One region of the Peribacillus sp. NPDC058075 genome, then DNA from elsewhere that is predicted to be linked to it. Evidence: predicted binding sites of a transcription regulator. Region 1 holds the regulator's gene; the other holds the start of a gene.
The links. Region 1 encodes LexA, which represses DNA repair genes until DNA is damaged. Its sites were predicted from a motif close to CGAACATATGTTCG; they were not measured.
Positions count from the first base shown of each region.

Region 2: the regulator LexA is predicted to act here: its motif matches at 4,724-4,737, upstream of addB (helicase-exonuclease AddAB subunit AddB).

Region 1 is NZ_JBHVSL010000001.1:2,302,220-2,308,667, forward strand. Features, by position in the region: gene tkt (transketolase) at 1-1,403, opposite strand, end outside; gene ACFVS1_RS11440 (DUF896 domain-containing protein) at 1,626-1,862, opposite strand; gene ACFVS1_RS11445 (YneB family resolvase-like protein) at 1,928-2,584, opposite strand; gene yneA (cell division suppressor protein YneA) at 2,604-2,915, opposite strand; gene lexA (transcriptional repressor LexA) at 3,071-3,694, shown strand; gene ACFVS1_RS11460 (glucosaminidase domain-containing protein) at 3,920-4,534, opposite strand; gene ACFVS1_RS11465 (hypothetical protein) at 4,898-5,185, shown strand; gene ACFVS1_RS11470 (esterase/lipase family protein) at 5,681-6,448, opposite strand, start outside.
Region 2 is NZ_JBHVSL010000001.1:3,197,796-3,204,243, reverse strand. Features, by position in the region: gene ACFVS1_RS15875 (competence protein ComK) at 140-703, shown strand; gene ACFVS1_RS15870 (DUF3006 domain-containing protein) at 753-971, opposite strand; gene ACFVS1_RS15865 (ComEC/Rec2 family competence protein) at 972-1,811, opposite strand; gene ACFVS1_RS15860 (YhjD family protein) at 2,803-3,174, opposite strand; gene ACFVS1_RS15855 (TVP38/TMEM64 family protein) at 3,465-4,079, shown strand; gene lepB (signal peptidase I) at 4,113-4,676, shown strand; gene addB (helicase-exonuclease AddAB subunit AddB) at 4,866-6,448, shown strand, end outside.

The sequences.
Region 1 (6,448 bases):
CCTACAGCAATGCTGTCATGAGTGAATACATAGTTTACAGGCAGTCCCATTAGTGCTGCCATTCTTATGGCAGGACGTAGATAATCAGAGAATACGAAGAATGTTCCTCCGTATACTTTTAATCCACCATGAAGTGCCATTCCATTTAAAGCCGCACCCATTGCGAATTCACGTACACCAAACCATATATTACGGCCGCTGTAATTACCAGGTAATAGATCAGTCTCACCTTTGATGGCAGTATTATTAGATCCGGCTAAATCCGCAGAACCCCCTATGAAGCTAGGGACCCGTTTGGCAATTGCATTTAACACTTCTCCACTTGAAGCACGGGAAGCTAATGTTTTACCTTCTTCATAGACCGGAATTTCCTGATCCCAATCAGCAGGCAGTTCTCCTTTGATGGCCAGCTCCAATTGCTGTGCTAACTCAGGATGTGCTTCTTTGTAATTTTTGAACAATTCATTCCAAGCTTCTTCTTTTTGAGCGCCTGCATCAACAACAGCTTCATTGAAGTGTGAATACACTTCTTCCGGAACATGGAAGTCCTCTTCGAATGTCCATTTATATGCATCCTTTGTCAATTTAAGCTCATCTGCACCAAGCGGAGCGCCGTGAACAGCGGATTTACCTGAACGGTTTGGTGAACCGTATCCAATAACCGTTTTCACTTCGATTAATGTTGGACGTGCATCGTCGGTTTTCGCTTCTTCAATCGCTTTAGCAATTTCCTGAAGATCATTTCCATCCTCAACGCGGATATATTGCCATCCATAAGATTTGAACCGGTCTGCTACGCTTTCACTAAATGATTGACTTAAGTCGCCGTCAAGGGAAATATCATTAGAATCATATAAAACAACAAGTCTTCCGAGTTGTAGATGTCCAGCTAATGAAGCCGCTTCTGCAGAAACACCTTCCATTAAATCTCCATCTCCACAAATGCCATATGTATAATGATCGACAACATTATAAGAATCGCGGTTATAGCTTTCTGCCAAGTGACGTTCAGCCATTGCCATTCCGACTGCCATTGCAATACCTTGTCCAAGCGGCCCGGTAGTTGCGTCTACACCAGCCGTATGTCCGAATTCAGGATGTCCTGGAGTTTTACTGCCCCATTGACGGAAGCTTTTCAAATCATCGATAGATAAGCCATAGCCTGATAAATGAAGAAGGCTGTATAACAGCATAGAACCATGTCCAGCTGAAAGAACAAAGCGATCTCTATTAAACCAATCTGGATTTTTCGGGTTATGATTCATATATTCGGTCCATAGTTTATACGCCATCGGCGCTGCACCCATTGGCATACCCGGATGGCCGGAATTAGCCTTTTCAATTGCATCAATTGATAATGTACGAATCGTATTGATTGAAAGTGCATCTAATTTATCTAACATATTGTAAAAACATCCCTTCCTGTAATGTACCTCTTTATATTATAGTGACAAGCATAATATCACAACTAAAATCACTATTTACTGCCTCAATATTAAAATTTTCTAGAAATAAGAGAATCCCCTATTTAGATTAAACTAAATAGGAGAATACATACATGCATGCACTCTCTTTTTACTCCTAAATGCTAAGAGGATCCTCGTTCCATGAGAGGAATTCAAGCATTAATGTAAGTTTCTTTTTTTTTCTTTTATATTTTTTATCTTTTGAGGAGTGACGTCATTACCTTCTGGATCAACGACTTTCACATGCTCCAACGTATCGGTCATGGACTTTCTGAATGTTTCCAAATACTCACTTCTCAATTGGGTTTGCTCTTTCGCCTCAACTTCCGTCAAACCTTCAGTCCTTGCCTTTTTAGAAAGTTCATTAATACGGGTTAATTTTTCTTTTGATAACATAATTACGCTCCTTCATAATCTCCGGATATTGTCATGGTATTAAAAAAAAAGCGAAATTACAAGTTCTAAGATTGACTTTCCTTTTTATTCAGTTGATGTTCGAGAAAACGCCTGTTCACAGTAGCCTTGGAAACATTGTATCCAAAGCCCCTTAAAGTGGCTGCGATTTCTGCAAATGTCAATCCATTGGCCCGAAGTTTAATAATTTCTTCAATAGGAATTTCCATACGTTCCCTTCCAGTGGAATTCCTTTGATTCTGAAGGTTTTTTTGAGGACGGTACCCTTTTTCAACGGCTCTTATCATCCCGCGCTTTATTTTAAGATTATGTAGTTTCCTTTGGTATTCTTCTACAATACCGACTATCTGGATGACCATGGCATCCGAATCCGATAACTCAAGCTCCCCGTCATGTGAGAGCGTATAAATCTTCACATCTTCTTTAAGGATGACATGGAAAAGGGCTATTTTGGCATTCCCTCTTCCCAGCCTTGTTTCATCCTGGATGAATAGTACATCAGCTTCTTTAGTTTTAAATAGTTCGAGCATTTCAAAAATGCCATCCCGATTCAACTCATAACCGCTTGCCTGTTCTTTTATTATGGAAATGACTTCAATGTCCATCTTTTCTGCCAATTTGACTAACTCATCTTCCTGCCTTGCCAATGATGTTTCCTGTGACTCTTTTTCTGTGCTGACCCTACAATAGATTACCGCCTTCATAATACCCTACCTTCACTACTTACTGCTCACTGGCCAAATTCTGGACAAGCTCTTCCCCTTTAACCGGTATGACGATGACTTGACCAGGTTTAATTGTATCCGCCCTGACTCCATTATGCTCTTCTATCCAACCAATGAATTCTTTTTTTGTCAAATTTGCTTCTTCATATTCTTCGGCAATTCCCCATAGGGTATCACCTTCACTTACTTCTATAGAAAGGAAATCCTTTTTTGGATCATTGTTCAATGTACAAGAGAATAAAATTGAAAAGATGAATACTGATCCCGCTAATAGAATCGTATAAATATAATTTTTGTATAAATTTTTCATCAATATCCCTCCAAAGCGAATGTTCGTTCGTATGTTATGTCCAAATTATAATACGAACGTTTGTTTCAGTCAACAACAAAATTCGAACTTATGTTTGTATAGAGTTGGGGGCCATGCTATAATGTAGCAAAGAACATTGGGGAAGAGGTGCACAAATGACTAAACTATCAAAACGGCAGCAAGATATTCTTGATTTCATTAAAGAAGAGGTCCGCCAAAAAGGGTATCCACCTTCCGTACGGGAGATTGGCGAAGCAGTGGGACTTGCTTCAAGTTCAACAGTACACGGACATTTATCACGTCTGGAAAGCAAAGGCCTGATTAGACGTGACCCTACCAAGCCAAGGGCCATTGAAATAATGAATTTGGAGGAAGCGAACAATATTCCCAAAGTCAATGTCGTGAACGTGCCGTTACTTGGAAAAGTAACAGCGGGTATGCCGATAACGGCCATTGAGAACATAGAAGAATACTTTCCGCTTCCCGAAAGCATGGTTCCACATGATGACCATGTATTCATGCTGGAAATCATGGGTGAAAGTATGATCGAAGCAGGAATTCATGATGGGGATTATGTCATCGTGAAACAACAAAGCAATGCCAATAATGGAGATATCGTCGTGGCCATGACGGAAGATGATGAAGCCACTGTAAAACGATTCTTTAAGGAACCGGATTACATAAGGCTTCAGCCTGAGAACTCAAATATGGAACCAATTATTTTACGAGATGTTTCGATCCTTGGAAAAGTAATAGGCTTATATAGACAAATACACTAAAAGCGCTAACGGCGCTTTTTTTGTTTGTTTAATCTATGTCCTGAATTCTCTCAATATGCATATGGAAGAGTGGATATTGATATATTTATTAATAGAATCAGATTTTCTTGGGAATTTAAACATCCTTTTTTACGGATGGAAGTTATACGATGGCCTAATATTTACTTTGGAAACAATCTGATTACAATAAAAAAGAGAGCTTCAATTACCGCTCCCAGTTAAAATTCACTTCACTCTTAATCTTTGGTTCACCTTTATGAGGTTAAGGTCGACCAAGCCATTCCACTGTTGAATCTGCACTTGTGTAGAACCGTATGCTTTTGCAAGCGCAGAGACGGTATCCCCTTTTTGGACAATATGATAAACCTCTTCAATGCTTGCATCATATTTTGTTAAATTGCTTGTTTCGATAAGGTTCACCAGTTTTTCAATATATTGGGGATCCGATGCGTACCCCGCATCGAATATTGCTTTAAGTGCTTTTCTGTAATCTTTTTCTCCAATGACAGCTGTATAAAGACTTCTATTCCACGAAGTCCCCTTTACATATAAAGTGGCAAGATCTCGAAGACTTTCTTCCCAAGATGGATATTTTCTGAATTTGTTCCATACTTGAACAGGCACACCATTGACATATTCCATTGTCTGAATAATGACAGACTCACCCTTGAAGTCACCTTTTGTACCGAATATATTTTTACCTTTGCTTGCTAATAAACTTGTCCCATATCCACTCTCCAAACAAGCTTGTGCTATGACAACCGAAGGTAATATTTTAAATTCCTGTTGAATTTTCTGGGCATAGGGAGCAATTTCCTTAATAAATGTTTCTTTGCTCATTAGAACCTCCCACTAATAGGCATTACTTCATTTTTCACTGTTTATCTTCATTCTTATCGTATTCTCATCTATGAAAAAGGTTACAGCTTGTCCTGTACAAAAGGTTCCGATGATCTGGCTAATTTTTAGATTACTTACCTCGAATAGTTCGCTCCGCGTACTATTTATCCATTTCCCCACCAACAAGGAAAAGCCGCCAATCCATATATTCAAACGGATTGACGGCTTTTTAAATTGAACACTGGAAATCTTCAAAACTTGTCTAAAACTTTTAATAATTCATTTTAAATTTTAATCAGTGTATAAAAAATTGATGAAAAACAAAAAATAATTTTGAAAACTTCAATTTAAGGTGGTGAAATCATGGACTTCCCGACCATCCATACAAACTTTTGGGATGCAGTGATAGCCATTCCTACCATCATGATTCTTACTCAACTTATTAAGGTCATGTTTCATATTCATCCAAAATTCATCCCTGCCATCGCTTTGGCCCTTGGCTTGTTCATTTCCATTTTCATCAGTCATCGTCATCACTTCGTTTCAGGAATTTTCATGGGCTGGTTTTATGGCTATGCAAGCATAGGCAATTATGCTGCACTCAAAACTGGTATTTTGTCTTATAGAGAATCCTATAAAAAGACGGATTAAACCTATACAGGTTGTCTCTCGCTGCCACTAACACCCATGTTACATCCCATTACACACATCCAAAAAACCCCTCCTTAATTAAGAGAGGGGATCAATTTGTCGGGAAAAGTAAGTTATCCTTTTAGCCGAGCATGCTTGGCAGACCATCGGCGAAAAGAAAGCGGATTTTCTGCAATCGACTGAATCTTTTTTTAAAATAAAAGAAACTTAGAATATGTCTATAGTCTGATACCCTTTTTAAGAAAGGCTCTTTTCGTAAAGATTGTTGTTTTTAAAACAAAACGATTTAAGGTTGATTGGAGCGGAAGTGCGAGACTCCTGCGGGAGCAGCGGGACAGGTGAGACCCCACAGGCGTTTACGCCGAGGAGGCTCACCGCCCGCCCCGCGGAAAACGAGCATCTGGAGGGGAAATCAACCACCCCGCACTACTTGGTAAATCGCAGTAAATAGCAACAAAGTATGCGAAAACAGCCTTAAGAAAAGAAAGGATTTCACTATTTCTCAATATAGACCGAACGAATCAGCGTCCGGGTTCTTTCAGTGCCATACACATTTTTTTCCTTGACATCTATTGTTACGTTATAAACCCCTGACTTAGGTACTTCTGGAAGGGTGCCGGTAAAATTTTCAGTATCCATTGCCTTAATTGAGCTTTTTTCACGAATTTCATTACCGGTTTCATCTATTAGATGAACCGAAAATGTTGTGCTGATTGGCCTTTTTTTATCAATCATTGGGTTCTTTATTAAAAATTTTGCATCTTTTTGCTTAACTTTACCTGCCATACTTAATGTAATGGGATTCTTTTCGTTAAATTGTGCCGTGAGCAGGTAGGCGTCTTTTGACGATTTAGTCTTCATTCGCACTTTCCAATCACCCATTTCAAGGTTGTTTCTATTGAACGAGTGGATCGTTGCACCATTAAAAAAGGAAGTTTCATTTTTGGCTGAATGCGCCTTTAAGGAAGGTGAATACTTTTTATTGGATGGAGAAATCAATTCAACCTCGACATCATTTGAGGCTGTATATATGTTTATATTGCCTGGGGCTGCTTCATTTACATGGAAGCTTCGTTCGATCCAGACATTTTGTTTCAGGACATCACCCAAAACGGTTTGAGCGAGTGCGGTTGTAATGACATCATCTTCAACCCGTTCTTTATAATTGACATTATATTCAGGGATTCCAGCGGCGGAAGTGCTTCTTAAATATGGTTCAATTCTTGAAAATACGGCTGAGCCAACTCGTATATTGTCGTGATC
Region 2 (6,448 bases), 900 kb from region 1:
AGTGAGTAATTTAACAAACATTTACTATCTCCATTCACTATTCTTCGGTAATGGGGAATGGAAGGGTACAAGCAATTAAGGGCAAAAGCTTTGGTAAAGTAAAAGCGGTGTTTAGCAATGAGGAAGAGGTGGATTAAAAATGAAGGAAAACAATCAGGGAATCATAGAGGAATATGAAATCACGCCACATACATTAATGGTTTCGCCAATCAATTACGGCAGTAAAATATATGCCCGTATCGTTGAAATGGAGGACGAGTTCATATCCCCGTTTAAACCTTTGGAAATAATAAAGAAAAGCTGTGAGTTTTTCGGATCAAGTTATGAAGGACGCAAGCAAGGCACAAAACAGCTTATAAACATCACACATAAAGCGCCTATTGCCATCGATCCGACCAGTTCTATTTTCTTCTTTCCCACTACATCTCCGTTACGTCCTCAATGCATCTGGTTATCACATGAGCATGTGGTATCCTATGATCGCCTGGATTCCAAACATACTACCATCACTTTCAGGAATAGACAAACCATCGATATAGCCGTATCATGCAGTTCTTTCGAAAACCAGCTGCATCGGACTTCTTTTTTAAAAACGAAATTGATCCAGAGGATTGAGGAAACAAAGAGGAAGTCATTCTATATGTTCACCGAAGCAAATGGGGTCAAAGCTTCAGAGGTAATGTCAAAGTATATACGGCGTTAAACATTCAAAAATTAAAGCAAGCCCTTCTTATTAAAGAAGGGCCCAGGAATTAATCTTCAAATAATTCATCCATAAGATCGTCAATTTCTTTTTTTAACTTCTCAGTGCCCTCTTTGGAAATGGTGATGGTATCACCATCGATAATCAGCATATCTCCTACTTTTGCTCCCTTGGGGAGAGAGCTTTTAGGAAAATCCTTCATGTCACCACCATCGATTTCAACGACAGCGATCTTTCCTTCGAAGCGGTCAATAATTCCTTGTACCATTTATTTCACCGTCTTTACAGTAATTTTCTGACCTGTAGAAGTAAAAATAATGTTACCTGATTTATCTGTGCGATAAGTTTTGGCCTTCACTGAATTCAATCGTTTTACAACAGTGGAAGTAGGATGCCCATAGCCATTTTTCCCCACACTGATTACAGCGTATTTCGGTTTTGTTTTGTTAATGAATGCTGAACTAGTTGATGTTTTTGCACCATGATGGCCGACTTTAAGCACATCCACACTTGGTACCAGTTTTTTAGCCAGCATATCTGTCTCTGATTTTTCTTCAGCATCACCTGTAAACAAGAATGTTTTTTTGCCGTGTTTAAGTAAAAGGACTGCACTCCAATTATTTAAGTCAGACTTGGCATATTCTTTAACAGGTGCAATGAATTTAAGGGAATTATCCTTAGCTGTAGTGTTGATTTCCACGCCAGTCTGCGCTTTTTTTATTGTAAGCTTCTTCTGCCTAACAGCCGTTAAAAAGTCTTTGTATGCCTGGGTGGTATGTGAAACTTTAGGGGCATACACAGATTTTACATTAAGCGATTTAATCACATAAGCCAGACCGCCCACATGATCCGCATCTGGGTGAGTGGATACTACTGCATTAAGTGTTTTCACCTTTTGTTTTTTTAGGTAGGCTACAACTTCGTCGCCCTTTCCTTTACCGCCGCCATCAATTAAGACGTTTTCGTTACCGGTTTGAATAAGGATGGCATCTCCTTGTCCAACATTGATGAAATGTACCTTCACAGTTGAGGCTGCCTCAGTTGTTTTAAGTCCAGTGAATAAAGACAAAACAAGAACAGCAACCAGTAGAATATTTATTTTCTTCATTTTTCCCCTCCTAATAATAATTTACCATGTGAAATTCGAAAAATGGGGATTTGGATATAATTTTCTTTGTGATAAAAAAGGAAGCGGGTGTCAAAATCGTGGTTAGGGAAACTGATCCTGGGTATTTATGAGGGATTGTTGCTGGTGAAGAAGGGGAATGTACCTGACTTTTTAATATGGAGAAGTTGATATTCTACAGGCTGATTGTGGAATGATTCTTTCATACGTTCAATCATATCAATGTTTACTTTAGAAAATGTCACAAGCAAAAGCAAAAGCCCTTCTCATATGAGAAGGGCATCAGTATTAATCTTCAAATAACTCATCCATTAAATCTTTAAATTTCTTTTTGTATGTACCTAGAATTGTATAGTTATATACCGGTATACTTCTAATATAACCAATTCATAATTTCCTCGTTTTTATTTATATGGCACCTCATAAGCACCCGTTAGCATCATTTAAAGCGGCATGCCGTAAATCAATATAAGGGTAAAAAGATTTATATATAATTTTTGACTCTATGTGACCCTTATTATCTCTTTCCGCTAATTCTTCGGGAGGTCTGTACATTCCTTCTTCTTTGTTATTTGTTTCTTCTGGATAAAACTCTTTAACAAAAGTTTTCAAAATGAAAATTGGTGCAATATACTGTGTTTAGACAAAATACTTTCTGCTATTCAATTAGATCTAATAGATGCACACTATATATTAGTAAAATGTTGCTAGGATTGGATATAATTAAATACGTTTAGCAATTAATCAAGAAGCATTTACAGAGTATATTCAAACAGAAAAAGAAATGGATTCGATGGAATATAATAAGCTGATAAAGTTTTAAATAAAAAACATTATCAGCTTATTATTAATCGAAACATTCCGTTACGATAATGCCTATATTGACTGATTAAGCTTAACCTTCTCTTATTGATCTATTGCTTCAAACATCCACATATACGGACTAAGCATTTACGGAGGCTGCCTGTACCCGCTAATTCCTTGAACGGTGGTTTTTTTCGAAAAAGTAATAACATAACAAGTCTTCGGTTTTGTTGCGAAGGCGGGGATTGAAATAATTATGATGTTCCTCGTATCCTTTATATAAAAAACAATACATCGTGAAGGATTCATCGCGTTTGATTTCACTAACCTTAATATTCTCCTTGCGCAAATAGCGCCGTACCTCGGCAAGTTCGTCTTGAACCACTTTTAAAATGTGTTCGACTAGCTCCGAATAGGGCCTTTTTAATTTAAACGGACTAATTTCGATGACCTTGAGATCCCGGTTTAAGACTGTAATAACCATAGGTAGGTAGATGGCTTTTTCAATCATATTTCGGTCATCTTCTGGAATGCGGGTCATCATGACCGCCCCTTTCTAAAATAGCGCGTTTTTAATAATAGTATGTATATTCCGCAAAATAAGAACATGTGTTCTGTTTTTTTATCCTAATGTATTTTCCGTGTATATGCAAGCAGTTTTGATAAATCAAGAAATATTCGTTAACAAGATTATGTTTTCCGGAGATAGGGAAAGTATGAAGATATATGGATAATAATTCTTGCAATTTCAAGGGAAAGTGATATATCTAAAATAAACAGTTTTTAATAAGTTTATGCTGCATTGATGGCAGCATGTCGAGGGAGATAATTATGGATTTGGATACTATACGTGAGTGGTTTACACTTGATCATATATCGGCACTTATTCAGCAATATCGCTCATTCGGTCCAATCCCTGGGATCTTGCTGCCGATGCTGGAAGCTTTTTTGCCTTTTTTGCCCTTAGTGGTGTTCGTGCTTGCTAATGCAACGGCTTTTGGTCTCTGGTGGGGATTTTTATTTTCTTGGATTGGTGCGGTAGCGGGGTCTTTTTTGATCTTTTGGATTATTAGAAGATATGGTCAAATGAGGTTTTTCCGATTTTTACAAAAGCATAAACAGGTGCAGAGGTTGATGGTTTGGGTTGAGAACCATGGATTCGGTCCTTTGTTCATATTACTCTGCTTCCCTTTTACACCTTCGGCTATCGTTAATATCGTGGCAGGACTTTCAAAAGTCAGTACCCTGCAATATGGACTTGCAGTAGTGGGTGGGAAAGCGGTGATGATTTTTACGATCAGCTTCGTAGGTTACGATTTAGTATCCTTAATTCATAACCCTGTGCGAACGGTCATTATCGGAATCGTCATCTTTATCCTATGGTATGTGGGGAAAAGACTGGAAGTCAGGTTAAATAAAAGCATGAAGAGAGAAGAAGGACAATAAATTAATATATAAATGCAGTAGGGGTTGAACTAGATGGAAAAAACAAACAAGAATTCTTTATCCGATTGGATAAAACCAGCGATGATAGCTTTTGTTATTTACATCTTAATCCGTACATTTCTCTTTTCAAGCTATGATGTTGAAGGGAAGTCGATGCAGCCGACCCTTGAAGATGGAAATAAACTTGTCGTGAATAAAATCAATTACCAGATTCATGATATCAATCGTTTTGACATTATTGTTTTTCATGCGAATTCAAAAGAAGATTATGTTAAGCGAGTTATAGGGATTGCAGGTGACCGAATTCGTTATAAAGATGATTGGCTTTACGTAAATGGTGAGAAAGTGGATGAGCCTTATCTTGAGAAAGTCAAGGAAGGTTTCCCGGAACAGGATTTTACGGGTGATTTCACATTAAAAGAATTGACGGACATGACCGAAGTTCCGGAGGGTAAGCTTTTTGTTATGGGTGATAATCGTCTTGAAAGTGCTGACAGCCGTCATTTTGGTTATATACCGGTTGAAAATGTTGTCGGTAAAGTGGATGTTCGATATTGGCCGGTCCATGATTTCAATTTTAAATTTACAGGTGAATAATTGTGGAAGCCCCCAAATTATGTGGGCTTTTTCTTTTTGGGGAAACGCGAACGTACGATTGGTGTTTTTTCAAGGGAAACGGTAAAATAATAGAAAGTAAATCTAATTGGAAACAGAAACCTAGTCATAAAGTCGAAAGTATTTCTGGTATGATGGGTCTAGATATTATGTTGTAAGGGGGAAAAAGAGATGTCACTCCGTTTTTTACTGGGAAGATCGGGTGCAGGGAAAACTTCGAATATATTGGACGAAATTCGCTCCAAATTGACAGAAGATCCCGAAGGAAATCCAATTATTTACCTCGTTCCTGATCAGATGACGTTTCTATCTGAATATAAATTAATTAAAACACCAGGCCTTGCCGGAATGATCCGGACACAGGTTTTCAGTTTTAGCAGGCTTGCATGGCGCGTCCTTCAGGAAACCGGGGGGATGAGCCGGCTGCATTTGGACAGTGTCGGCGTCAATATGTTGATACGGAAGATCATGGATGATAAAAAGGAAGAGTTAAAGATGTTTCGTCGATCTGCTGATAAGCAGGGGTTCATTGCACAGATGGAGCTAATGCTGGCTGAGTTCAAGCAATATTGCATCCAACCTGATGACATTCAAAGCTATTTGGCAGAAACCTCACAGGCCGGCAGCGGCATTCAGGATAAACTGCATGATCTTGAATTGGTCTATCAGGCTTTTGAGGATGAAATGGTTAACAAATATTTAGATTCCGAAGATTATTTCACTTTGCTGATCGAGAAAATGCCAGAGTCTTCATATATAAGGAATGCAGATATATACATCGATGGTTTTTATAGCTTGACTCCACAGGAATTAATGATTGTGGAAGAAATGATGAAGCTGTGCAGGAGTGTAACGATTTCACTGACGTTAGATCAGCCCTACAGGCAATATGCCCCGGATGATTTGCAGCTGTTCAGGCAAACGGGAAATCTTTATCATCACCTTTATCAGGCTGGATTGAGGAATGGCATACCGATTTCAGAAGATCGAATCTTAAAAGGGACGGAAAGGTTTGGAAAGAGTCCGGGGCTGAATCATCTGGAAACTTATTTTGCCATTCGCCCTGCACAAACGTTTGAGCAGTCACCTGATGTAACGATCGCCCAGGCAGTTAACCGCAGAGCTGAGATTGAAGGAGTTGCCCGGGATATCTTGTCGCTGGTCAGACAGAAACAGCACCGTTACCGTGATATTGCGATTTTAGTTCGTAATGGGGAAGCATACTCAGATATTTTACAAACCGTTTTTCGGGATTATCAAATTCCCTTGTTCGTCGATTCCAAACGGACGATGCTGAATCATCCTCTGATTGAACTGATTCGTTCTACTTTGGAGATCATCAATGGTTATTGGCGTTATGAGCCGGTATTTCGTGCAATCAAGACGGAGCTTCTATTTCCGCTGCAAAAAAACCACGATAGGATGCGCGAACAGGTAGATAAGCTGGAGAACTATGTGCTGGCCCGCGGCATTAAAGGAAGCAGGTGGACGTCCAAAGATCGTTGGACATACCGGCGCTTCCGCGGCCTGGAACTCGAGGACCGGAACCAAACGGATAAGGAAATGAAGCTCGAGCAAGAGTTGAATGAGATGAAGCAATTATTTACCGAGCCCATCTTGAAGCTCTCAAAACGTGTTAAAAAGGCTGCTAATGGCAGGGAATTGTGTGAAGCCCTTTATCTATATCTTGAAGAATTGCATGTACCGGAAAAATTGGAAAAGCTGAAACTAGAGGCAGAAGAAGCGGGTGATTT